DNA from 4 places in the Streptomyces sp. NPDC028298 genome. Region 2 is predicted to be linked to each of the others. Evidence: riboswitches for the same ligand, from Rfam matches in the RefSeq annotation. Region 2 holds a riboswitch; each other region holds the start of a gene.

What was found. A riboswitch is a leader RNA that binds a small molecule or an ion and turns the genes downstream of it on or off. The one in region 2 is predicted to bind cobalamin.
Region 1: another riboswitch for cobalamin. It lies ahead of metE (5-methyltetrahydropteroyltriglutamate--homocysteine S-methyltransferase); the one in region 2 lies ahead of ACZ4TO_RS08885 (cobalamin biosynthesis protein).
Region 3: another riboswitch for cobalamin. It lies ahead of ACZ4TO_RS37570 (ribonucleoside-diphosphate reductase subunit alpha); the one in region 2 lies ahead of ACZ4TO_RS08885 (cobalamin biosynthesis protein).
Region 4: another riboswitch for cobalamin. It lies ahead of ACZ4TO_RS06425 ((2Fe-2S) ferredoxin domain-containing protein); the one in region 2 lies ahead of ACZ4TO_RS08885 (cobalamin biosynthesis protein).

Annotation. Positions count from the first base shown of each region.
Region 1 covers NZ_JBVHTL010000008.1:42,511-48,259, reverse strand. The annotation lists gene metE (5-methyltetrahydropteroyltriglutamate--homocysteine S-methyltransferase) at 1-2,167, opposite strand, end outside; cobalamin riboswitch at 2,347-2,563, opposite strand; gene ACZ4TO_RS30895 (3-hydroxybutyryl-CoA dehydrogenase) at 2,760-3,635, opposite strand; gene aceB (malate synthase A) at 3,632-5,230, opposite strand; gene aceA (isocitrate lyase) at 5,323-5,749, opposite strand, start outside.
Region 2 covers NZ_JBVHTL010000002.1:64,336-70,084, forward strand. The annotation lists gene ACZ4TO_RS08865 (alpha/beta hydrolase family protein) at 1-567, opposite strand, end outside; gene ACZ4TO_RS08870 (class II aldolase/adducin family protein) at 845-1,576, opposite strand; gene ACZ4TO_RS08875 (inorganic phosphate transporter) at 2,071-3,312, shown strand; gene ACZ4TO_RS08880 (hypothetical protein) at 3,333-3,551, shown strand; cobalamin riboswitch at 3,686-3,826, shown strand; gene ACZ4TO_RS08885 (cobalamin biosynthesis protein) at 3,934-4,905, shown strand; gene ACZ4TO_RS08890 (cobyric acid synthase) at 4,902-5,749, shown strand, end outside.
Region 3 covers NZ_JBVHTL010000011.1:265,955-271,703, forward strand. The annotation lists gene ACZ4TO_RS37550 (GntR family transcriptional regulator) at 1-399, shown strand, start outside; gene ACZ4TO_RS37555 (DUF3311 domain-containing protein) at 554-817, shown strand; gene mctP (monocarboxylate uptake permease MctP) at 814-2,424, shown strand; gene ACZ4TO_RS37565 (GNAT family N-acetyltransferase) at 2,539-3,057, shown strand; cobalamin riboswitch at 3,110-3,258, shown strand; gene ACZ4TO_RS37570 (ribonucleoside-diphosphate reductase subunit alpha) at 3,391-5,749, shown strand, end outside.
Region 4 covers NZ_JBVHTL010000001.1:1,453,196-1,458,944, reverse strand. The annotation lists gene allB (allantoinase AllB) at 1-1,122, shown strand, start outside; gene alc (allantoicase) at 1,171-2,295, shown strand; gene ACZ4TO_RS06430 (3-oxoacyl-ACP reductase family protein) at 2,420-3,151, opposite strand; cobalamin riboswitch at 3,269-3,444, shown strand; gene ACZ4TO_RS06425 ((2Fe-2S) ferredoxin domain-containing protein) at 3,513-3,887, shown strand; gene ACZ4TO_RS06420 (tachylectin-related carbohydrate-binding protein) at 4,151-5,440, shown strand; gene ACZ4TO_RS06415 (hypothetical protein) at 5,659-5,749, opposite strand, start outside.

The sequences.
Region 1 (5,749 bases), on a different contig from region 2:
GGAGCGCGGCGGCCTCCTGGGCACTGGGTACGCGCGGCGAGTGGATGTCGTACACGCCGGGCCCGGCCTCACGCGGATAGCCGTGCGCGGCGAGCTCGCGCGCGACCTGCATGTGCGAGCGGGCGGCTTCGAGGCTGATGACGTCGGCGTCGAGGTCGTCGATGGCCTGGACGATGTCCCCGAACTCGGCGTAGCACATGTGGGTGTGGATCTGGGTGTCCGGCCGTACGCCTCCGGTGGTCAGCCGGAACGCCTCGGTCGCCCACGCGAGGTACGCCGGGCGGTCGGCGGCCCGCAAGGGCAGCGTCTCGCGCAGGGCGGGCTCGTCCACCTGGATCACCGAAGTCCCGGCCGTCTCCAGGTCGTCGACCTCGTCCCGCAGGGCGAGGGCGACCTGCCGGGCGGTGTCGCCGAGGGGCTGGTCGTCGCGGACGAAGGACCAGGCGAGCATGGTGACCGGGCCGGTGAGCATGCCCTTCACCGGCCGGGAGGTGAGCGACTGGGCGTACGTCGTCCAGCGCACGGTCATCGGTCCGGGGCGGGAGATGTCCCCGGCCAGGATCGGCGGACGGACGTAGCGCGTTCCGTAGGACTGCACCCAACCGTGCCGCGTGGCCAGGTATCCCGTCATCTGCTCGGCGAAGTACTGGACCATGTCGTTGCGTTCGGGCTCGCCGTGCACCAGGACGTCCAGGCCGGTCTTCTCCTGGAAGGCGATGACCTCCTGGATCTCTGCCCGGATGCGCTCCTCGTAGCCTGCCGCGTCGATGCGTCCCGTCCGCAGGTCGGCGCGGGCGGTGCGCAGTTCGCCGGTCTGCGGGAAGGATCCGATCGTGGTGGTCGGCAGCAGGGGAAGGCCGAGACGGGCTCGCTGAGCCGGTGCCCGCCGGGCATAGGGCTGTGAGCGGCGGCCGTCGGCGTCCGTGACGGCCCTGATGCGGGCCCGGACGGCGGGGTCGTGTGTGATCGGTGAGTTCACGCGCGAGGCCAAGTCGGCGCGGTTCGCGGCGAGTTCGCCCGCGATCGCGTCGGTGCCGAGGCGCAGGCCCTGGGCGAGGGTGGCGATCTCGGTGGTCTTCTGGCGGGCGAAGGCGAGCCAGCGCAGGATCTGGGGGTCGATGTCCTGCTCGGCGGTCGTGTCGAGCGGGACATGGAGGAGGGAACACGACGCCGACACGTCGACCTGGTCGGCGAGACCCAGCAGGGTGCCGAGGGTGGCGAGGGACTTGGCCAGGTCGTTGATCCAGATGTTGCGGCCGTTCACGACACCCGCGATGAGTCGCTTGCCGGGCAGACCGCCCACGGCCGCGAGGGCCTCGAGGTTGGCCGCCGCGGCGTCGGTGAAGTCCAGGGCCAGCCCGTCGACGGGGGCCTTGGCCAGCACCGGCAGGGCCTCGCCGAGCCGGTCGAAGTATGAGGCGACCAGGAGTTTGGGCCGGTCGGTCAGGCTGCCGAGCGCGCGGTAGGCGTGGGCGGCGGCGTCCAGTTCGGCCCGGGTGCGGTCCTGGACGAGGGCGGGCTCGTCCAACTGGACCCACTCGGCTCCGGCGGCGCGCAGGTCGGCGAGGACCTCGGCGTACACAGGCAGCAGGCGGTCCAGCAGCGTGAGCGGTTCGAAGTCCGCGGGCACGCCCGGGGCGGGTTTGGCGAGCAGCAGGTAGGTGACCGGCCCGACCAGGATCGGACGGGCGTCCAGTCCGAGGGCGAGCGCTTCCTTCAGGTGGGCGACCTGCCGGGTGGAGTCGGCCGTGAAGACCGTGTCAGGGCCCAACTCGGGCACCAGATAGTGGTAGTTGGTGTCGAACCACTTGGTCATCTCCAGCGGTGCGACATCCTGCGTACCGCGCGCCATGGCGAAGTAGCCCTCCAGGGCGTCCGCCTCCAGGGCGGCCCGGTGGCGGGCGGGGATCGCGCCGACCATGACGGTGGTGTCGAGGACGTGGTCGTAGTACGAGAAGTCGCCGGTCGGGACCTCGGCGACACCGGTTTCGGTGAGCCGGCGCCAGTTCGCGGCGCGGAGGTCGGCGGCGGCGCGGTGGAGGGCGTCGGCGGTGAAGCGGCCCTTCCAGTAGCCCTCGATCGCCTTCTTCAGTTCCCGGTCGGGTCCCTGGCGGGGGTAGCCGTACACGGTGGCCCGTGCTGCCGCGGTCGCGGACTTCGCTGTCACGGAAATCTCCTTCGCGAGATATCTCCCTGGGATCCCGGTGACGGGACGTGAGCGCGAAGGGGTGACGGACCGGGCGGAACCGACCTCGCGCGGCACGGCGCGATCTTCCGTCCGACATGTACGCCGACCCGCCCACGAGGTCACCGGGACATCCGCGCACGAGTCCTTTCGCGCGCGGGCAACGGGCAGGTCTTCGGACTCACGGGCACGTCTCCTCGTACACCCTTCGTACGAGCGATACGAGACACCTACTGGCCGTCGCTTCCCAGGCCCGGTTCGTCGGACCCAGTGCGTATGACGGCGGTCGTTCCCGCTCACCGCTGCGGGGCAGTCCCGGATTCCCACCGGGTTCCCTCTTACGACGCATCCCGCCTGGCGGACGGGGCGAACCAGCTGCACCGCCCACCCTAGGGCAATCCGCCCGCGCGGCCGACCCCGTCCGGCATTCGGATGGTGACGGGGACACGGGCGCGGTGACGACGGGAAGCGCCGCCCCCACGCTTCCCGTCGCCCTCCCCCCCCCCGTGAGGCGTCCGCCGACTCCCTCTGTCGGCAGTGCGGTCCGGCCCTCGGCCGGGTCGCGGCAGGATGTTCAGGCTGTCGCCTGGCCGTAGGTGTGGAATCCCCGTCCGGTCTTCCGGCCCAGCAGTCCCGCCTCGACCATGCGCTGGAGCAGCGGGGGCGGGGCGTAGAGGGGTTCCCTGAACTCGTCGTAGAGCGATTCCGCGATCGAGGCGACGGTGTCCAGGCCGATCAGGTCCGCGAGCCTGAGCGGGCCCATCGGGTGGGCGCAGCCCAGCTCCATGCCGGTGTCGATGTCGGCCGCGGTGGCGAAGCCCGACTCCGCCATCCGGACGGCCGCCAGTACGTACGGGATCAGCAGGGCGTTGACGACGAAGCCGGCCCGGTCCCGTGAGCGGATCACCGTCTTGCCGAGCGTGCCCGTGGCGAAGTCCTCCACCGCGGTCACGGTCTCCGGCGAGGTGTGCAGCGAGGCCACGATCTCCATCAGCGGCAGCACCGGCACCGGGTTGAAGAAGTGCAGTCCCACCACGCGGTCGGCACGGCTCGTGGCCATCCCGAGCCGCATCACCGGCAAGGAGGAGGTGTTCGTCGCGAACACCGCACCCGGATCCTCGACGGTCTTGTCGAGGGCGGCGAACACCTCGGTCTTGGCGTCGGCGTTCTCGATGACCGCCTCGACGACGAGCTGCCGGTCGGCCAGGTCGTCCAGAGTGCCCGTGAAGACGATGCGGGCGAGGGCGTCCCGCGCTGCCTGTGGCTCCAACTTGCCTCGGCGTACGGCCCGTTCGAGGGAGGTGGCCACTCGTTCGCGGGCTGCGCGGGCGGCTGTCGCGTCGGCTTCGCAGACCACCGTGTCCAGTCCGGCCCGCGCGCAGACCTCGGCGATGCCCGCGCCCATCCGGCCGCCCCCGACCACGCCCACGCGCCGGAAGCCGGCGCTCACGATCGGAGCTCCGCGTGCCGCACGAGGTGCCCGGAGTAGGCGTCCGGGGTGAAGAAGAGAGGCAACTCGCCGCTGAGAGCGGTGCGTTCGAAGAGTCCGCGCACCGCGTCGAGGTCCGCCCACGGGTACTCGGATCCGAGCGCGACGAGTTCCTCGTCGAGGATGTCGAGCACGCCCAGCCGGTCGATCACCCGGTGTCGCAGCCACTGCCAGATCTGCACGCGGGCGATCTCGGCGGTCGCCGCGTCCTCCATGAGGCCGTACAGGGCGACCGCTCCCTGACCGCGCATCCAGGCGGCGAAGTACCGCAACGCGACAGCGATGTTGGTGCGCACGCCCTCCGGCGTGGGCGGTCCGGTGATCCGGCGCACCGACAGCAGGTCCGCGGCCCGGACGTCCACGTCGTCCCGCGTCCGGTCGGTCTGGTCGGGCCGGTCCCCCAGGACACCGTCGAACACCTCACGGCACACCGGGACGAGCCCGGGATGGGCGACCCAGGACCCGTCGAACCCGTCCTCCGCCTCGCGCTCCTTGTCCAGCCGTACCGTGGCGAGCGCCGCCTCGTGGGTGGCCGGGTCCTTGCTCGGCACCTGGGCCGCCATGCCGCCGATGGCGTGGGCGCCGCGCTTGTGACAGGTGCGCACGAGCAGTTCGGTGTACGCCCGCAGGAAAGGCGCGGTCATGGTGACCTTCGCCCGGTCGGGGAGGAGGAAGTCGGTGCGATGCCCGAGGGTCTTGATCAGGCTGAACAGGTAGTCCCAACGTCCCGCGTTGAGGCCGGAGCTGTGCTCGCGCAGCTCGTAGAGGATCTCCTCCATCTCGAAGGCCGCGGTGATCGTCTCGATGAGGACCGTGGCCCGGATCGTGCCCCGGGGGATGCCCAGCAGTTCCTGCGCGGTGAGGAAGACGTCGTTCCACAGCCGTGCCTCGTACCGGTTCTCCAGCTTTGGCAGGTAGAAGTAGGGTCCGTGCCCGGCGTCGATCTGACGCCGCGCGCAGTGGAAGAAGTAGAGCCCGAAGTCGACGAGGGCTGCGGGGACCGGTCCGCCGTCGAACTCCAGGTGGTCCTCGGTGAGATGCCAGCCGCGCGGCCGGACGACGATGGTGGCGAGCCTTTCCCGGTCGGCCAGTCGGTACTCCCTGCCGTCCTCGGCGGTGAAGTCGATGCGGCGCTCGATCGCGTCGAGCAGGGTGAGCTGGCCGCCGATGATGTTCGCCCAGGTGGGGGCGGTGGCGTCCTCGAAGTCCGCCATCCACACCCGGGCACCGGAGTTGAGGGCGTTGACCGCCATACGACGTTCCGGCGGTCCGGTGATCTCGACCCGGCGGTCGGTCAGGCCAGGTGCCGCGGGCGCCACGCGCCAGGAGGGGTCGGCACGGACGCCCGAGGTGACGATGGGGAAGTCGAGCGGGGAGCCGGCCGCGATGCGCAGGGACTGGCGCCTGCGTTCCTTCAGCAACTCCCGCCTGCGCTCGCCGAACGCGGCGGCGAGGCTGCCGACGAAGTCCAGGGCGGCGGGCGTGAGGATCTCGTCGTGCCGGTCGCCCGGCGCCGCGAGCACGCGGACGCGGTGGGTCAGGGTGGTGGTGGACATCGGGTTCTCCAGACGGAAGGAGGGAGTGGGGAGCGGACGGGGGGCCGTACGATCCCCACTCGGTCGGGAGCGGGCGGGGGAGGCCACACGTTCTAGTGGAACTGCTCTTCCTCCGTGGACCCGGCCAGAGCGGTGGTGGAGGACGCCGGGTTGACGGCGGTGGAGACCAGGTCGAAGTAGCCGGTACCGACTTCGCGTTGGTGCCTGACGGCGGTGAACCCGTGCTCCTGGGCGGCGAACTCCCTTTCCTGGAGGTCGACGTAAGCAGTCATCCCGTGCTCGGCGTAGCCACGCGCGAGGTCGAACATGCCGTGGTTGAGGGAGTGGAAGCCGGCCAGGGTGATGAACTGGAAGCGATAGCCCATGGCCCCGAGCTCCCGCTGGAACTTGGCGATCTGGTCGTCGTCCAGAGCGGCCTTCCAGTTGAAGGACGGCGAGCAGTTGTAGGCCAGCATCTGGTCCGGGTGCTCGGCGTGGACGGCCTCGGCGAACTCCCGGGCCTGGGCGAGGTCGGGGGTG
Region 2 (5,749 bases):
GGCGAGGTCGAGGACGGGGAAGTGCCGGCCGTTCAGGAATCCCATCAGGTTCATGGGGTGTTCGCGGGTGGTGCCGAGGCCGTGCACGGTGATGACCCAGGTGTCGCGGACCGCGGGCACGAACCAGGCGGGCAGTGCGCCGAGTTCCCCGGGCACGTCGACGTCGGCGTGTTCGAGTCCGAGGGCGGACCCGGGGTCGCCGACGTACAGGTTCGGGGTCAGCCAGACCTTGTCGCCGGGCTCCAGGGAGCCGTGGGTGACGCGTTCCAGGCTGCGTACGACGGTGTCGGCGGTGTGGGGCACGGAGTTCTGGAGGGGGCCGACGATCGCGTGCGAGCCGTCGCCCGCGAGGCCGTAGGTTCCCGGGCGCCGGGACGCCAGGGCCCTGGTGAGGGTGATGCCGCCCGACGTCGTGGCGTGCACGGTGAGCCGGGGCTCGGTGGCCAGAGGCTTGCCGGGCCTCGTCTTCAGTGCGGCGTCGCTGGCGAACCGGCCCGCCGCCACGGAGGCCGCGCCGGCGGCTATGGCTACGGTGACGGCCGCTGCCGTGGCTTTTAGGGTGCGCACCCGACCAGTTTCCCGGGGGACCGGACCATCGGCCAGCGGGAGCGCGTCAACGGGGTGACGGACGACGTGCGCGCCCCCTTCGTACCGGGGCGGCGGCGCGGGCGTGCCTCGGGCCCCCGGCCCGGGCGGATCTCGGGCCCCCGGCCCCGGCGGATCTCGGGCCCCCGGCCCCGGCGGATCTCGGGCCCCCGGCCCCGGCGGATCTCGGGCCCCCGGCCCGGACGGATCTCGGGTCACCGGCCCCGGCGGATCTCGGGTCCCCGGCCCCGGCGGGCTCTCAGGTCTGCTGGCCGTAGCCGCGCAGGCGCTCGCCCGCCTCCTCGAGCTGGGCCGGGGAGAGCAGGGCGGGGGTGAGGCCCGGGACGGAGGAGGACAGGAGCCAGACGCGGCACATCCATTCGAGCTGGGCCGTGCGGTCGTACGCCTGGTCCAGCGAGGCCCCGTGGGCGATGGTGCCGTGGTTGCGCAGGAGGCAGGCGGTGCGGCCGGCCAGGGCCCGGAGGGTGTTCTCGGCCAGCTCGGGTGTGCCGTAGGCCGCGTAGGGGGCGACGCGGACCGGGCCGCCGAGGGCCGCCGCCATGTAGTGGACGAGCGGGAGTTCGTGGACGAGGAGCGAGACGGCCGTCGCGTGCGGTGCGTGGGTGTGGACGACGGCCCGCGTTCCGGTCGCGCCGTACACCGCGAGGTGCATGGGCAGTTCGCTGGTCGGCCGCAGCGAGCCGAGCACCTGCCGGCCGTCGAGGTCGACGCCGGTGATGTCGTCGGGGGTCAGCCGGTCGTAGGGGACGCCCGTGGGGGTGACCAGGACGGTGTCGCCGACGCGGACCGAGACGTTGCCGGACGTGCCGACGACCAGCCCGTCGGCGACCGTGCGCCGGGCCGTGGAGACCAGGTCGCCCCAGGCGTGCCGGAGGGTGTCCCGCGGGTCCGCCGGGGGCGGCTCGCCGGGCCCGCCCGTCGTCCGCCGGTGCTCGTGTCCGTCGCGTGCGTCCCGGTGCCGCTCAGTCATGACGCGATCCTGCCAGGCATGGCCTCTCGCGCACCGCGTGCGGGCGGGCTCCAGGACGTATACGACCCGCCAAGAGCCCACGGTTGTATGTGATTTGAGTCACATCATGTCGTCGGATCGCAGACGTCGCGCCGGTCGGACATTTGCCGCGGATCACACCCCGTGGTCGACCCGCTACGACCCCGCACCGGCCCGGAGGACCCTCACCGGGCGACCCCTTCGAGCCGTCCAGGGGTGTGATGACGGCTACAGCCTGGGCGTGACGGGGATCTCGTCATCTAAACCCCCCTCAGTTCGAGCCGCGAACCCGAGGCGCGGACCCCAAGCGGAGCACGGAATTCCGAATCCGTTCGAACCTGCCGAACCGTTCCTCCACACAAGCGGAATGGGGATCCACCGTTCAGGACACCACCCGGTCCGGCCCAGTTCATCTTCCGTTCACCCAGGTTGCCTACGGTCCACCTGCCACTGACGTCCAACAGAAGCCTGGGTAAATGGAACACATCACGCTCCTCCTCGGAATCGTGATCGTCACCGCTCTCGTGTTCGATTTCACGAACGGTTTCCACGACACCGCCAACGCGATGGCCACCACCATCTCGACCGGCGCACTCAAGCCCAAGGTCGCGGTGGCCATGTCCGCCGCCCTCAACCTTGTCGGCGCCTTCCTCTCCGTCGAGGTCGCCAACACGATCTCCAAGGGCCTCGTCGACGAGACAGGCATCCGGCCAGAGGTGATCTTCGCCGCGCTCGTCGGCGCGATCCTCTGGAATCTGGTGACGTGGCTCGTCGGACTCCCGTCCAGCTCCTCGCACGCCCTCATGGGCGGCCTGGTCGGCGCCACCATCGCCTCCGCCGGTACCGGCGCCGTGCACGGTGACGTCCTGGTCGGCAAGGTGCTTCTGCCCGCCGTCGCCGCCCCGATCGTCGCCGGTCTGGCCGCCATGCTCGCGACCCGGCTGTCGTACAAGCTGAGCGGTGGCGCCGACACCAAGGCCACCAAGAAGGGCTACCGCGCCGGCCAGATCGCCTCCGCGGGCCTGGTCTCGCTGGCCCACGGCACCAACGACGCGCAGAAGACGATGGGCATCATCACCCTGGCCCTGGTCGCCGGTGGCGCCGTCGCTCCCGACTCCGACCCGCCGGTCTGGGTCATCCTCTCCGCCGGTCTCGCCATCGCGCTCGGCACCTACCTCGGCGGCTGGCGCATCATCCGCACGATGGGCCGGGGCCTGACCGACCTTCAGCCGCAGCAGGGCTTCGCCGCCCAGACCAGCGCGGCGACGGTCATCCTGGCCTCCTCGCACATCGGCTTCTCCCTCTCCACCACGCACTCGGTCTCCGGTTCCGTGATGGGCGCCGGTCTCGGCCGCAAGGGCGGTGTGGTCCGCTGGTCCACCGCCACCCGCATGGTCGTGGCCTGGGTCCTCACGCTGCCCGCCGCCGCCCTGGTCGGCGCGCTCGCCGAATGGGTGACCGGTTTCGGCGCCTGGGGCACCACGCTGGTCGCGGTCTTCCTGGTCGGTTCCAGCTTCGCGATCTGGCGCCGCTCGCGCCGCGAGGTCGTCGACCACAACAACGTGAACGACACCGAGGAGCCCGCCGGTGTGGTGACGCAGGCCATCGCCGCGGTCACCCCGCCCCCGGCCGGCACCGTGGCCGAAGGCCTCACGGCCACCATCCCGGCTCCGGCCGAGCCCACGGCGAACCCGTCGGCGCCGTCCCGAGTGGCCTGAGAACCGAAGGAAGAAACAGCATGAGCATCGACTGGTCAGCCCTCGGATCCGTGTTCGGGGTCAGCCTCGGAGTGACCGTGGCCCTCGTCGCCCTCTTCACCCTCGGCGTCGCCGGCCTCTCCAAGAAGGAGTCCGCCCAGGGCGGTTCCGCGGTCGCGGCGGCCACCGGCGCGTACGTCTGCTTCGCGGCCTGCGCCGCGGCGGTGGCGTACGGCATCTCCCTGATCATCACCAAGTAGCCCGGCGACGGCCCGGAACCGGGCCGAGCCGAGCGGTACCGCGCGTGGGGTGCGGGACGGATCACCGTCCCGCACCCCACGCGTATGTGGGCCTGCGCACACTGTCCCTCCGCAGGTCAACAGCCAGTTGACGGCCGTTCTCGCCCCGTGGTGGACTGCCGGAGCCAAGTACGGCGGCATGAGAGGAAGCCGGTGCGAATCCGGCGCGGTCCCGCCACTGTCATCGGGGAAGAAACTCCCCGGGAGCCAGGAACTCTCACCGCCGGTCTCGTCGAACCAGGGCGTGGACACCCTGAGTGAGGACATATCGCCATGCGCGGCTGCCCGTTGCCCGTTTCGCTGAGTACGAGGGTTCCGCTCCACCCCACGGCCGGCTGACCCCGTGCGTGCCGATCGCGTCTTCGCGTACGGCGCCGCCGCAGGCCTTCTCGGCGACCTGTTGCTCGGCGATCCCCGCCGAGGGCATCCGGTCGCCGCTTTCGGGCGGGCCGCCGCGACCGTCGAACGGACACTGTGGCGCGACCACCGCGGGTGGGGCGCGCTGCACACGGCCGTCTGCGTCGGCGGCGCCACCGGACTGGCCGCGCTGGCGAGTCGTACCGTACGCCGCTCCCCCGCCGCCTCCGTCGCCCTGACCGCCGCCGCCACCTGGGCCGTCGTCGGAGGCACCTCACTCGGCCGCGAGGCGCGGACGATCGGCGGCGCGCTCGCGGCCGGTGACCTCGGCGCGGCCCGGGAGCGGCTGCCGCACCTGTGCGGACGCGATCCGCAGGCGCTGGACGCCGACGGCGTCGCGCGCGCGGTCGTCGAGTCCGTCGCCGAGAACACCTCCGACGCCGTCGTGGGCGCCCTGGTCTGGGGGGCCGTCGGTGGTGTGCCCGGACTCGTCGCCTTCCGCGCCGTGAACACGCTCGACGCCATGGTCGGACACAGTTCCCCCCGCCACCGGCGCTACGGCTGGGCCTCCGCCCGGCTCGACGACCTGGCCGGCTGGCCGGGAGCCCGGCTGACCGCCGTCCTCGCGGCCGTGGCCGGACCCGACCCGCGCGGAGCCCTGCGGGCCTGGCGCGCGGACGCCCGCAAGCATCCGAGCCCCAACGCCGGGCCCGTGGAGGCCTCGTTCGCGGGCACGCTCGGCGTGCGGCTCGGCGGCACCCTCTCGTACGGCGGACGGGTCGAGCACCGGCCCGTGCTCAACGGCGCGGGGCGCGCCGTCCACGTCCACGACATCGAACGGGCCGTACGGCTCTCCCGGCGCGTCGGCTGGCTCGCGCTCGGCGTGAGCGCCGCCGGGCGGGTTCTGCTCACCGGGGCCGGACGGGTTCCGTTCACCAGGAAGGGGCGCACCGCATGAGCGGCGGACTGCTGATCGCCGGGACCACCTCGGACGCGGGCAAGAGCGTCGTGACCGCCGGGATCTGCCGGTGGCTGGCGCGCCAGGGTGTCAAGGTCGCGCCCTTCAAGGCCCAGAACATGTCGCTGAACTCGTTCGTGACGCGCGAGGGCGCCGAGATCGGGCGGGCGCAGGCCATGCAGGCGCAGGCCGCCCGTGTGGAGCCGACCGCGCTGATGAATCCGGTGCTGCTGAAACCGGGCAGCGACCGCAGCAGTCAGGTCGTCCTGATGGGCAGGCCGGTCGGCGAGATGAGCGCCCGCGGCTTCTTCGGGACGACAGGGTCCGCGACGGGCCCCGCGCCGGGCGCCGCGGCGCCCGGGGACCGGCTGCGCGGGGGGCGCCAGGAAGCACTCCTCGCCACCGTCCTCGACTGTCTGACGCAGTTGCGGGGCACGTATGACGCGGTGATCTGTGAAGGGGCCGGCAGCCCGGCCGAGATCAATCTGCGGCGCACCGACATCGTGAACATGGGGGTGGCGCGGAACGCGGGGCTTCCCGTGCTCGTCGTCGGCGACATCGACCGGGGCGGGGTGTTCGCCTCGTTCTTCGGGACCGTCGCGCTGCTGTCGCCCGAGGACCAGGCGCTCGTCGCCGGATTCCTCGTCAACAAGTTCCGCGGTGACGTGAGCCTGCTGGAGCCGGGGCTCGACATGCTGCACGGCCTGACCGGGCGGCGCACCTACGGCGTGCTGCCCTTCCAGCACGGGCTCGGCATCGACGAGGAGGACGGGCTGCGGGTCTCGCTGCGCGGCGCCGTCCGCGAGTCCGCCGTCGCCGCCCCCGTCGGCGAGGACGTCCTGCG
Region 3 (5,749 bases), on a different contig from region 2:
GACGCCCTGGCCGGCCTGCTCGACATCACCGCCGGCGGCCGGGTACTGCGCATCGAGCGGCTGCGCCTCGCCAGCGGCGAGCCCATGGCCATCGAGACGACCCACCTCTCCGCCAAGCGTTTCCCCGCCCTGCGCAGGTCGCTGGTCAAGTACACCTCTCTCTACACCGCCCTGGCCGAGGTGTACGACGTCCACCTCGCCGAGGCCGAGGAGACCATCGAGACCTCGCTGGCCACCCCGCGCGAGGCCGGACTGCTCGGCACCGACGTGGGCCTGCCCATGCTGATGCTCTCCCGCCACTCGCTCGACCGGCAGGGCGAGCCGGTGGAATGGGTGCGCTCGGTGTACCGGGGCGACCGGTACAAGTTCGTCGCCCGCCTCAAGCGCCCGCAGGACTGAGCGACCGGGAGCCGTCCACGGGCACGGGACACACCCCCGTGCCCGACACGAACCCTCCACACGCCGTCCGTGCTGCGGTGTTCCCTAAAGCCGGACCGTCCCCTAGATTGCCTGCGCGTTACCCAGGTGATCGATGAGGGGACGGAGTCGCCCGATGTCAGACCTGCCCGAAGTGAAACCACCCGTGGTGACACCGGTACGAGTGGTGATCGCCCTCTGTCTGCTCGCGCCCTTCGTGGCGATGCTGTGGGTCGGCTCCTACACGAAGACCGACCCGGCGTTCATCGGTGTCCCGTTCTTCTACTGGTACCAACTGCTGTGGGTACCCCTCTCCACCCTGCTGACGGTGATCGCCTACCAGTTGTGGAAGCGTGACCAGCGGGCCCGCACCTCCGTGAAGGAGGGGGTGGAAGCATGAACGACGGTGTGAACGGCGTCGCTCTCGGCGTCTTCATCTTCTTCTTCCTGGCCGTCACGGTCATGGGCTTCCTGGCGGCGCGCTGGCGCAGGGCCGCCGACGAGCACACCCTCGACGAATGGGGCCTGGGCGGACGGTCCTTCGGCACCTGGGTGACCTGGTTCCTGCTCGGCGGCGACCTCTACACGGCGTACACCTTCGTCGCGGTGCCGGCGGCGGTCTACGCGGCGGGCGCGGCCGGATTCTTCGCGGTGCCGTACACGATCCTGGTCTATCCGCTGATCTTCACCTTCCTGCCCCGCCTGTGGTCGGTCTCCCACCGCCACGGCTATGTGACGACCTCGGACTTCGTGCGCGGCCGCTTCGGCTCCAAGGGCCTGTCCCTCGCCGTGGCCGTCACCGGCATCCTCGCCACCATGCCGTACATCGCGCTCCAACTGGTCGGCATCCAGGCCGTCCTGGACGTGATGGGCGTGGGCGGCGGCGACAGCACCAACTGGTTCGTCAAGGACCTGCCGCTGCTCATCGCCTTCGGCGTGCTGGCCGCGTACACCTACTCCTCGGGGCTGCGGGCCCCCGCGCTGATCGCGTTCGTGAAGGACACCCTGATCTACATCGTGATCGCGGTGGCGATCATCTACATCCCGATCAAGCTGGGCGGCTTCGACGAGATCTTCAAGGCGGCGGGCGCCAAGTACACGGCCGCGGGCGCCGGCGGGGTCGTCCCCGCCGAGGCGGGCCAGTGGACGTACGCCACCCTCGCGCTCGGCTCGGCGCTGGCCCTGTTCATGTATCCGCACTCGGTCACCGCGACGCTGTCCGGCCGCAGCCGGGAGGTGATCCGCCGCAACACCACGATCCTGCCGCTGTACTCGCTGATGCTGGGCCTGCTCGCCCTGCTCGGGTTCATGGCGATCGCGGCGGGCGTGAAGGTCACCAACGGCCAGCTCGCCATCCCCCAGCTCTTCGAGAACATGTTCCCCGACTGGTTCGCGGGCGTCGCCTTCGCCGCCATCGGCATCGGCGCGCTCGTCCCGGCGGCCATCATGTCGATCGCTGCCGCGAATCTCTTCACCCGCAACATCTACAAGGACTTCATCAACCCGGCCGCGACCCCGCGCCAGGAGACCCGGGTCTCCAAGCTGGTCTCGCTGCTGGTGAAGGTGGGCGCGCTGGTCTTCGTCCTGACCATGGACAAGACCGTCGCGATCAACTTCCAGTTGCTGGGCGGCATCTGGATCCTGCAGACCTTCCCGTCGCTGGTCGGCGGTCTGTTCACCCGCTGGTTCCACCGCTGGGCGCTGCTGGGCGGCTGGGCGGTCGGGATGCTCTACGGCACGATCGCCGCCTACGGCGTGGCCTCCCCGACGCAGAAACACTTCGGCGGCAGCTCGAAGGAGATCCCCGGCATCGGGGAGATCGGCTACATCGGTCTGACGGCGTTCGTCCTGAACGTGGCCGTGGCCGTCGTCCTGACCTTCGTCCTCAGGGCGCTCAAGGCCCCGGAGGGCGTGGACGAGACCTCGCCCGGGGACTACACGGCCGACTCCGGCGATCCGGGCGTCGAGACGGAACTCCCGCCGGCCACGGCGGACGCGAGCCACTAGGCGAGCTCGGGGACGGCACCGGCCCACCGGCCGGTGCCGGGAGAGTCGTGAACGACGGGCCGCCGGTGAAAAACCGGCGGCCCGTCGCCGTGCCGGTCGGGCACACTCGCCCGCATGGACATCGTCATCCGCCCGGCGCGGCCCGAGGAGTACCCCGTCATCGGTGAGATCGCGGCCCGGGCCTATCTCGGGGACGGGCTGCTCGACTTCGGGGAGAGCGACGCGTACCTCACGAGGCTGCGGGACGTCGCGGGGCGCGCGGCCGTCGCCGAGGTGCTGGTGGCCGCCGAGGGGGACCGGGTGCTCGGCAGTGTGACGTTCGCGGCGGACGGCAGCCCCATGGCCGACTCGGCGCACGAGGGGGAGGCCGAGATCCGGATGCTGGCGGTCGCGCGGGAGGCGCGCGGCCGGGGCGCGGGCGAGGCCCTCGTGCGCGCCTGCGTGGCGCGGGCACGGGCCCTGGAGGGCTGCGCGCGCCTCGTGCTGTCCACCCAGCGCACGATGCACAGCGCCCACCGGCTCTACGAGCGCATCGGCTTCACCCGCACTCCGGAGCGCGACTGGAACCCCTTCCCGGAGCTCGACGACATCCGGCTGCTCACTTACGAGTTGACGCTCCAGCACGCTCCGTAGCGCTCTCGGACATCGAGCGGACACAACATGTGGGGGTAGTCCCGAAGCCCGGCACAAGATGTATGCTCATGGTCGCTGTCGCCGCAGGGGAATCCGGTGCGAATCCGGAACTGTCCCGCAACGGTGTACTTGTGCGTGTTCGCGTCTGCGTGTGCCCGTACTCGCGTCAGTCCGAGGACCTGCCGACAGCGCGCCCCGGCCGACCGGCCCGGGTGCCGACGACGTCCGGGCCTCGCGGAATGGGCCGGTGGACGCGGAGCGCTGCTGCCCGAAAGCGCTCCCGTGTGCCCCGTGCCCCCCGTAAGGCCCCGTGCCGAGCGAGGAGAGCCCCACGTGACCATCGCGCCAGCCGATCCGGCTTCAGTGACCGCGCAGCAGGCCCCGGTGGAGACCGACGGTCCCGGGACCGCGCTGCTGCGGACCCTGACGGATCTGACCGCCGACCTCCCCGACGCCGACCCCGGCCGGGTCGCCGCGGCGGCGCTGCGCGGCCGGTCCGCCCGCGCCGACGAGGCCGAGCTGCGCGAACTGGCCACCGAGGCGGCCGCGGGTCTCATCTCCGAGGACCCCGCCTACTCCCGGCTGGCCGCCCGGCTGCTCGCGATCACCATCGCCGCCGAGGCCGCCTCCCAGGGCGTCACCACCTTCTCCGAGTCGGTCGCCGTCGGCCACCACGAGGGCCTGATCGCCGACCGTACGGCCGCGTTCGTGCGGCTGCACACGGACCGCCTCGACGCGCTGATCGACGCCGAGGGCGACGACCGGTTCGGCTACTTCGGGCTGCGCACGCTGCACAGCCGCTATCTGCTCCGGCACCCGATCACCCGCAAGGTCGTCGAGAGGCCCCAGCACTTCATGCTGCGGGTGGCCTCCGGTCTCGCGGAGGACGACACCGTCCGCTCCGTGGAGGAGGTCGCCGCGCTCTACCGGCTCATGAGCCGCCTCGACTACCTCCCCTCCTCCCCCACGCTCTTCAACTCCGGTACGCGGCACCCCCAGATGTCGTCCTGCTACCTCCTCGACTCGCCGCTGGACGAGCTGGACTCCATCTACGACCGCTACCACCAGGTGGCGCGGCTGTCGAAGCACGCGGGCGGCATCGGACTGTCCTACTCCCGCATCCGCAGCCGCGGTTCGCTGATCCGCGGCACCAACGGGCACTCCAACGGCATCGTCCCGTTCCTGAAGACGCTCGACGCCTCGGTCGCCGCGGTGAACCAGGGCGGCCGGCGCAAGGGCGCGGCGGCGGTCTACCTGGAGACCTGGCACTCCGACATCGAGGAGTTCCTGGAGCTGCGCGACAACACCGGTGAGGACGCCCGGCGTACGCACAACCTGAACCTCGCGCACTGGATCCCGGACGAGTTCATGCGCCGGGTGAACGAGGACGGCGTCTGGTCGCTGTTCTCCCCCGCCGACGTGCCGGAACTGGTCGACCTGTGGGGCGACGAGTTCGACGCGGCCTACCGCAAGGCCGAGGAGGCCGGGCTCGCCCGGAAGACCATCCCGGCCCGCGACCTCTACGGCCGCATGATGCGCACCCTCGCGCAGACCGGCAACGGCTGGATGACCTTCAAGGACGCCGCCAACCGGACCGCCAACCAGACGGCGGAGCCGGGCCACACGGTCCACTCCTCGAACCTGTGCACCGAGATCCTGGAGGTCACGGACGACGGGGAGACGGCGGTCTGCAACCTGGGCTCGGTCAACCTCGGCGCGTTCGTGACCGGCGGGGACATCGACTGGGAGCGGCTCGACGAGACCGTGCGCACCGCGGTGACCTTCCTCGACCGCGTGGTGGACATCAACTTCTACCCCACCGAGCAGGCGGGCCGCTCCAACGCCAAGTGGCGTCCGGTCGGTCTCGGCGCGATGGGCCTGCAGGACGTCTTCTTCAAGCTGCGGATCCCGTTCGACTCGCCCGAGGCCCGCGCGCTGTCCACCCGGATCGCCGAGCGGATCATGCTCGCCTCGTACGAGGCCTCCGCGGACCTCGCCGAGCGCAACGGACCGCTCCCGGCCTGGGAGAAGACCCGTACCGCCCGCGGCGTGCTGCACCCGGACCACTTCGACGTCGAGCTGAACTGGCCGGAGCGCTGGGCGGCCCTGCGGCAGCGGATCGCGGAGGTCGGCATGCGCAACTCGCTGCTGCTCGCCATCGCTCCGACCGCCACCATCGCCTCGATCGCGGGCGTGTACGAGTGCATCGAGCCGCAGGTGTCGAACCTGTTCAAGCGCGAGACGCTCTCCGGCGAGTTCCTCCAGGTCAACTCCTATCTGGTGGACGAGCTGAAGAAGCTCGGCGTGTGGGACGCGCAGACCCGTGAGGCGCTGCGCGAGTCCAGCGGCTCGGTGCAGGGCTTCACCTGGGTCCCGCAGGACGTCCGCGACCTGTACCGCACGGCGTGGGAGATCCCGCAGCGCGGCCTGATCGACATGGCGGCGGCCCGGACCCCGTTCCTGGACCAGGCCCAGTCGCTGAACCTGTTCCTGGAGACGCCGACCATCGGCAAGCTCTCCTCGATGTACTCCTACGCCTGGAAGTCGGGCCTGAAGACGACGTACTACCTGCGGTCCCGGCCCGCGACGCGCATCGCCCGCGCGGCCCAGGCCCAGGCGCGGCCCGAGACCACGATCCCCGTCCAGCAGGCGGCCGACCCCGACGCCGTCGCCTGCTCCCTTGAGAACCCCG
Region 4 (5,749 bases), on a different contig from region 2:
TGGGAGGGCTTCTGGACCGCGACCCGTGCCGCGGCCGCCGGCGGCATCACCACCCTGATCGACATGCCGCTCAACTCCCTCCCGCCGACGACGACGGTCGACCACCTCGCTACGAAGCGGGACGTCGCCCGCGCCAAGGCGCACATCGACGTCGGCTTCTGGGGCGGCGCGCTGCCCGGCAACGTCAAGGATCTCCAACCCCTTCACGACGCCGGGGTGTTCGGGTTCAAGGCGTTCCTGTCGCCGTCCGGCGTGGAGGAGTTCCCCGAACTCGACCAGGAGCAGCTCGCCCGGTCCCTCGCCGAGATCGCCGGCTTCGGCGGACTGCTGATCGTGCACGCCGAGGACCCGCACCATCTCGCCGCCGCCCCGCAGAAGGGCGGCCGCAGGTACGCCGACTTCCTCGCCTCGCGCCCCCGGGACGCCGAGGACACCGCAATCGAGAGCCTCGTCGCGCAGGCCAGGCGTCTCGACGCGCGGGTGCACGTGCTGCACCTGTCGTCGAGCGACGCGCTCCCGCTGATCGCAGCGGCCAAGGCGGACGGCGTCCGGCTCACGGTGGAGACCTGCCCGCACTACCTCACCCTGACCGCCGAGGAAGTCCCGGACGGCGCCAGCGAGTTCAAGTGCTGCCCGCCGATCCGCGAGGCCGCCAACCAGGACCTGCTGTGGCAGGCGCTGGCCGACGGCACGATCGACTGCGTGGTCACCGACCACTCCCCGTCGACCGCCGACCTCAAGACGGACGACTTCGCGACCGCGTGGGGCGGCATCTCCGGCCTCCAGTTGAGCCTGGCCGCCGTCTGGACCGAGGCCCGCGGGCGCGGCCACGGCCTGGAGGACGTGGTCCGCTGGATGTCCTCCCGCACGGCCGAACTGGTCGGCCTGGGCGGCAGCAAGGGCGCCATCGCGGCGGGACACGACGCCGACTTCGCGGTGTTCGCCCCCGACGAGACCTTCACCGTCGACCCCGCCGCGCTCCAGCACCGCAACCGCGTGACGGCGTACGCGGGCAGGACCCTCGCCGGCGTCGTGAAGTCGACCTGGCTGCGCGGCCAACGCGTCTTCGCCGACGGCGAGTTCACCGATCCGAAGGGTCACCTGCTGACCCGTACGACCTGATTACCCCGCCCCGTGGCGGCCGACTCGCGAAAGGAACCCCTGATCACCGTGACGGCGACCCAGAGCTTCACCGGAGACGCGAACCCCTACGGAGGCGGTGACCCGTACGCGGACTACCGCACCACCGACTTCCCCTTCACCCGGTACGCCAACCTGGCGGACCGGCAGCTCGGCGCGGGCGTCGTCGCCGCCAACGACGAGTTCTTCGCCCAGCGCGAGAACCTTCTCGTCGCCGGGGCCGCCGAGTTCGACCCCGAGCACTTCGGCCACAAGGGCAAGGTCATGGACGGCTGGGAGACCCGGCGGCGCCGTGGCGCCTCCGCCGAGCACCCGTGGCCGACCGCCGAGGACCACGACTGGGCCCTGGTACGGCTCGGTGCCCCCGGGGTGATCCGCGGGATCGTCGTCGACACCGCCCACTTCCGCGGCAACTATCCGCAGGCGGTGTCGGTCGAGGGCGCCTCCGTGCCCGGTTCGCCCTCCCCCGAGGAACTCCTGGCGGACGAGGTGAAGTGGACGACTCTGGTACCGCGCACGCCGGTCGGCGGTCACGCGGCCAACGGATTCACCGTCTCCGTCGAACAGCGCTTCACCCACCTGCGGGTCAACCAGCACCCCGACGGCGGCATCGCCCGGCTGCGCGTGTACGGCGAGGTCGTGCCCGACCCGCGCTGGCTGTCCGCCCTCGGCACGTTCGACGTGGTCGCCCTGGAGAACGGCGGACAGGTCGAGGACGCCTCCGACCTCTTCTACTCACCCGCCACCAACACCATCCAGCCCGGCCGTTCGCGCAAGATGGACGACGGCTGGGAGACCCGCAGGCGACGCGACGACGGCAACGACTGGATCCGCTACCGGCTCGTCGCCCGGTCCGAGATCCGCGCCTTCGAGATCGACACGGCGTATCTGAAGGGCAACAGCGCCGGCTGGGCCTCGGTCTCGGTGCGCGACGGCGATGGCCCGGACGCGGGGGAGTGGACCGAGATCCTGCCCCGCACCCGCCTCCAGCCCGACACCAACCACCGCTTCTCCCTCGCCGCACCCGCCGTCGCCACGCACGCGCGCGTGGACATCTTCCCGGACGGGGGCATCTCCCGCCTGCGCCTCTTCGGCTCCCTGACGGAGGAGGGCGCGTCCCGCCTGACGGCACGCCACCAGGAACTGGGCGGCTGAGCGGCCCGGTTCGGTCCGCAGCCGGGCACACCACGGGGGACTCCGCTCCTCCGGAAGGGGCTCCCCCTTCCGGAGGAGCGGGCTCACCGCACGCCGGGGCCGCCCCCGGCCGGATCCCCGCTCGTCATGCCGCGTGTCCGCCGTCCACCGCGAACTCCGCCCCCGTGACGTATCCCGCCTCGCTCCCCGCCAGGTACGCGACGATCGACGCGACCTCGTCGGCGGTGCCGAAGCGGCCCACGGCGGTCAGCGCGCTCTGGCCCGGCGCGTACGGGCCGTCCGCCGGGTTCATGTCGGTGTCGACGGGACCGGGATGGACGATGTTGGCGGTGATCCCGCGGCCGCCGAGCTCCCGCGCCAGCGCCTTGGTCAGGCCGACCAGCGCGGACTTGCTCATCGCGTAGAGCGTCCCTCCCGGACCGGGCACGCGCTTGGCCATGCAACTGCCGATCGTGACGATCCGCCCGCCGTCCCCGAGATGCGGCGCGGCCGACCGGGAGGCCAGGAAGACGCCCCGGACGTTCACGTCGAGCACCCGGTCGACGTCCGCCGGGGTCAGGGACTCCAGCGGACCCAGGACCCCCACCCCCGCGTTGTTGACGAGGACGTCGAGCCGCCCGAACTCCGCGACGACCCGGTCCGCGACCGCGCCGGACTCCGCAGCGTCGGAGGCGTCCGCGCGCAGGGCCAACCCCCTGCGCCCGAGCGCCTCGACACCCCGTACGACGTCCTCCGCGGCCTCCTTGCCGCTCACATAGGTGATGGCCACGTCCGCGCCCTCGCGGGCCAGCCGCAATGCCGTCGCGGCCCCGATGCCCCGGCTCCCGCCGGTCACGAGGGCCACCTTGCCGTCCATGTCTCGCTGAGAGGTCTGAGAGGTCTGAAGGGTCTGAAGGGTCTGAGAAGTCATGAACCCATCCCAGCCGCCGCGGCCGCGGGACGCTGGCGGCGAACGGACACCGACATCGGCGGATGACATGATGACCGGCGACATAAGGCGACGGCGGAACGAGGAAGCCGGTGTGAATCCGGCGCGGTCCCGCCACTGTGACCGGTGAGCGCGCTCCGGCATGCCACTGCCCCGACCGGGGTGGGAAGGCGGAGCGTTCGGGGATCCGGGAGCCAGGAGACTCACGCGGTCGCCTCCTCGATCGACACCGGGGCGGATCTCCCCGGGAGGGGAGTGGTGCGCTGTGCCCGAGACGCCGGCGGAAGAGATGTCGGGGGAGTCCGCGGCGGTGCGCGGACCCGTGCCGTGCCGGGTCGTCGTGTGCCGGGACTGCTGCTGCGGCAGTCCCAAGGTGACCGGGGTGGACCACGCCGCACAGACCGCGCGGCTGCGCGCCGAGGTACCGGTGCGCGTCTCCGAGTGCCTCGACGTGTGCGACCAGGCCAACGTCGTCGTCGTACAGCCGTCCGCGGCGGGCCGGGCGGCCGGCGCGCGGCCCGTCTGGCTCGGACTCGTCAACGACCCCGAAGCGACCGAGGACATCGTGACCTGGGTACGCGCCGGCGGTCCGGGCGTCGCTCCGCCGCCGGACATCCTCGACCTGTACACCTTCACCCCGCCGGGGCGCCCGGCCGACTCCTGAGCCCGCGCACGCAGGGGCCGGCCGACCCGCCCCGGGGCGCCGAATGCGACGCCCCGGGGCATTTTGACGCCGTGTCAGGACGCAACGGGCCAAGGCCGTTTGCGTCCAGTCGATCTCTCTTCCACCCCGCCTGACCTGCGGCGAAAGTAGTTCTTGCCACCGGGCGACCCGCCCGGGACGACCTCCACGGCTGCACCTGCAGGGCAGCCGGGCGGTCGGTGACGTGCCTTCGCCCGTACGACTTCCACGCCGCAGGAGAGATCATGAAGTTCAGCCACGCCGTCCGCCGTACCACCGCAGCCGTCGCCGCCGTCGGCGCGATGTCCCTCGGCATGGTGGCCACCACCGCCGGCGCAGCACACGCCGTCGCGTCCTGCTCCGGGGACGTGTCGATGTACGGCACGCTCTCGGACGGCCGGCTGACGTACACGCAGATCGCGCCGGACACCGGCAACCGCGTCAAGACGCTCATCGGCCCGAACCTCGGCTTCACGCCCAAGGCGATGGCGACGCTCAACTTCAACACGGTCCTGGTCACGTCGACCACCGGCGACCTCTACCGCGTCGACATCCAGACCAACAACACCTCCCTCGGGGTCGCGGGAGTCGTCAAGATCTGGGACGGCGGCTGGACCTTCGACAAGATGGTCTACGACGGAGCCGGCCACCTCTACGGGACCGTCGACGGCCAGCTCCACCAGTACGTCGTCTCCCAGCCCAAGCCGGCGGGCTCGGAGCACATAGGCCAGCACGTCGTGATCGACACCGGCTTCGTCCTCAAGACGCTCGCCGCCGCGGGCGACGACCGCATCGTCGCCTCGACCGCCGACGGCCGGCTGCTCAGCTACAAGATCAACGGAGTGGACGACTGGGACCTCTCCGTCCTCAAGGCGAGCGGCTGGTCGGCGGTCGACTCGCTCTCCTCGCCGGGCGGCGGCCTCTACTACGGCCGCACCAACGGCGGCATGTACTGGTACTCCGACGCCGACCCGACCGACGGTGACGGCGGCGACATCACGTACCACTCCGACGACCCGGTGGACGCCTCCGGCTGGACCCAGAGCCTGCTGTCGGCCTACGCCAACAACTGCGCCTACGTGCCGGCGGCGCCGCCGAAGTCCGTCCAGGGCGGCACCATCTACCGCAGCGAGGTCATGGACCGGGCCAAGAACTGGTACAACCGCAACGTCCAGTACGACCAGGGCGCCTCCGCCGTGGACGTCGACGGCGACCACTCCTACCGCACCGACTGCTCCGGCTTCGTCTCCATGGCCTGGCACCTCACCACCTCGCTGACGACCGAGACGCTGCCCAGCGCGAGCACGCAGATCAGCAAGACCGCCCTCCTGCCCGGCGACGCGCTGAACGACTACTCCGAGCACGCCGTCATCTTCGCGGGCTGGAAGAACCAGGACGCGGGCACCTTCTACTACTACTCCGAGAGCAGCCCGGCCACGGACATGAACTACTCGACCGCGAACATCAACAGCGGTGACATCAGCGGCCACCCGGCCTCGGACTACGTCGCCCTGCGCTACAAGAAGATCGCCTGACACCCCACTTGACGCCTCGAAGGCCCCGCCGATCCCCGGCGGGGCCTTCGAGGCGTTCGCGCGCCCCGGGAGACGTCTGCCCTGCTCCGGCCCACGCCGAAAAGGGCGGTGCCCCCTCGCCACGAGGGGGCACCGCCCTTTTCGGACTGGCGGACTGGCGCACTGACGGGCCGACGGGCCGCGGCAGCGGCGAGCCGCAGCCGTACGCGGCGGGCGGGCTACTGCCAGCCGGCGTCCGTCGGAGCGACCTGCCAGCCGGCGTCTGCCGGAGCGACCTGCCAGCCGGCGTCGGAGGCGAGAACGGAGGAG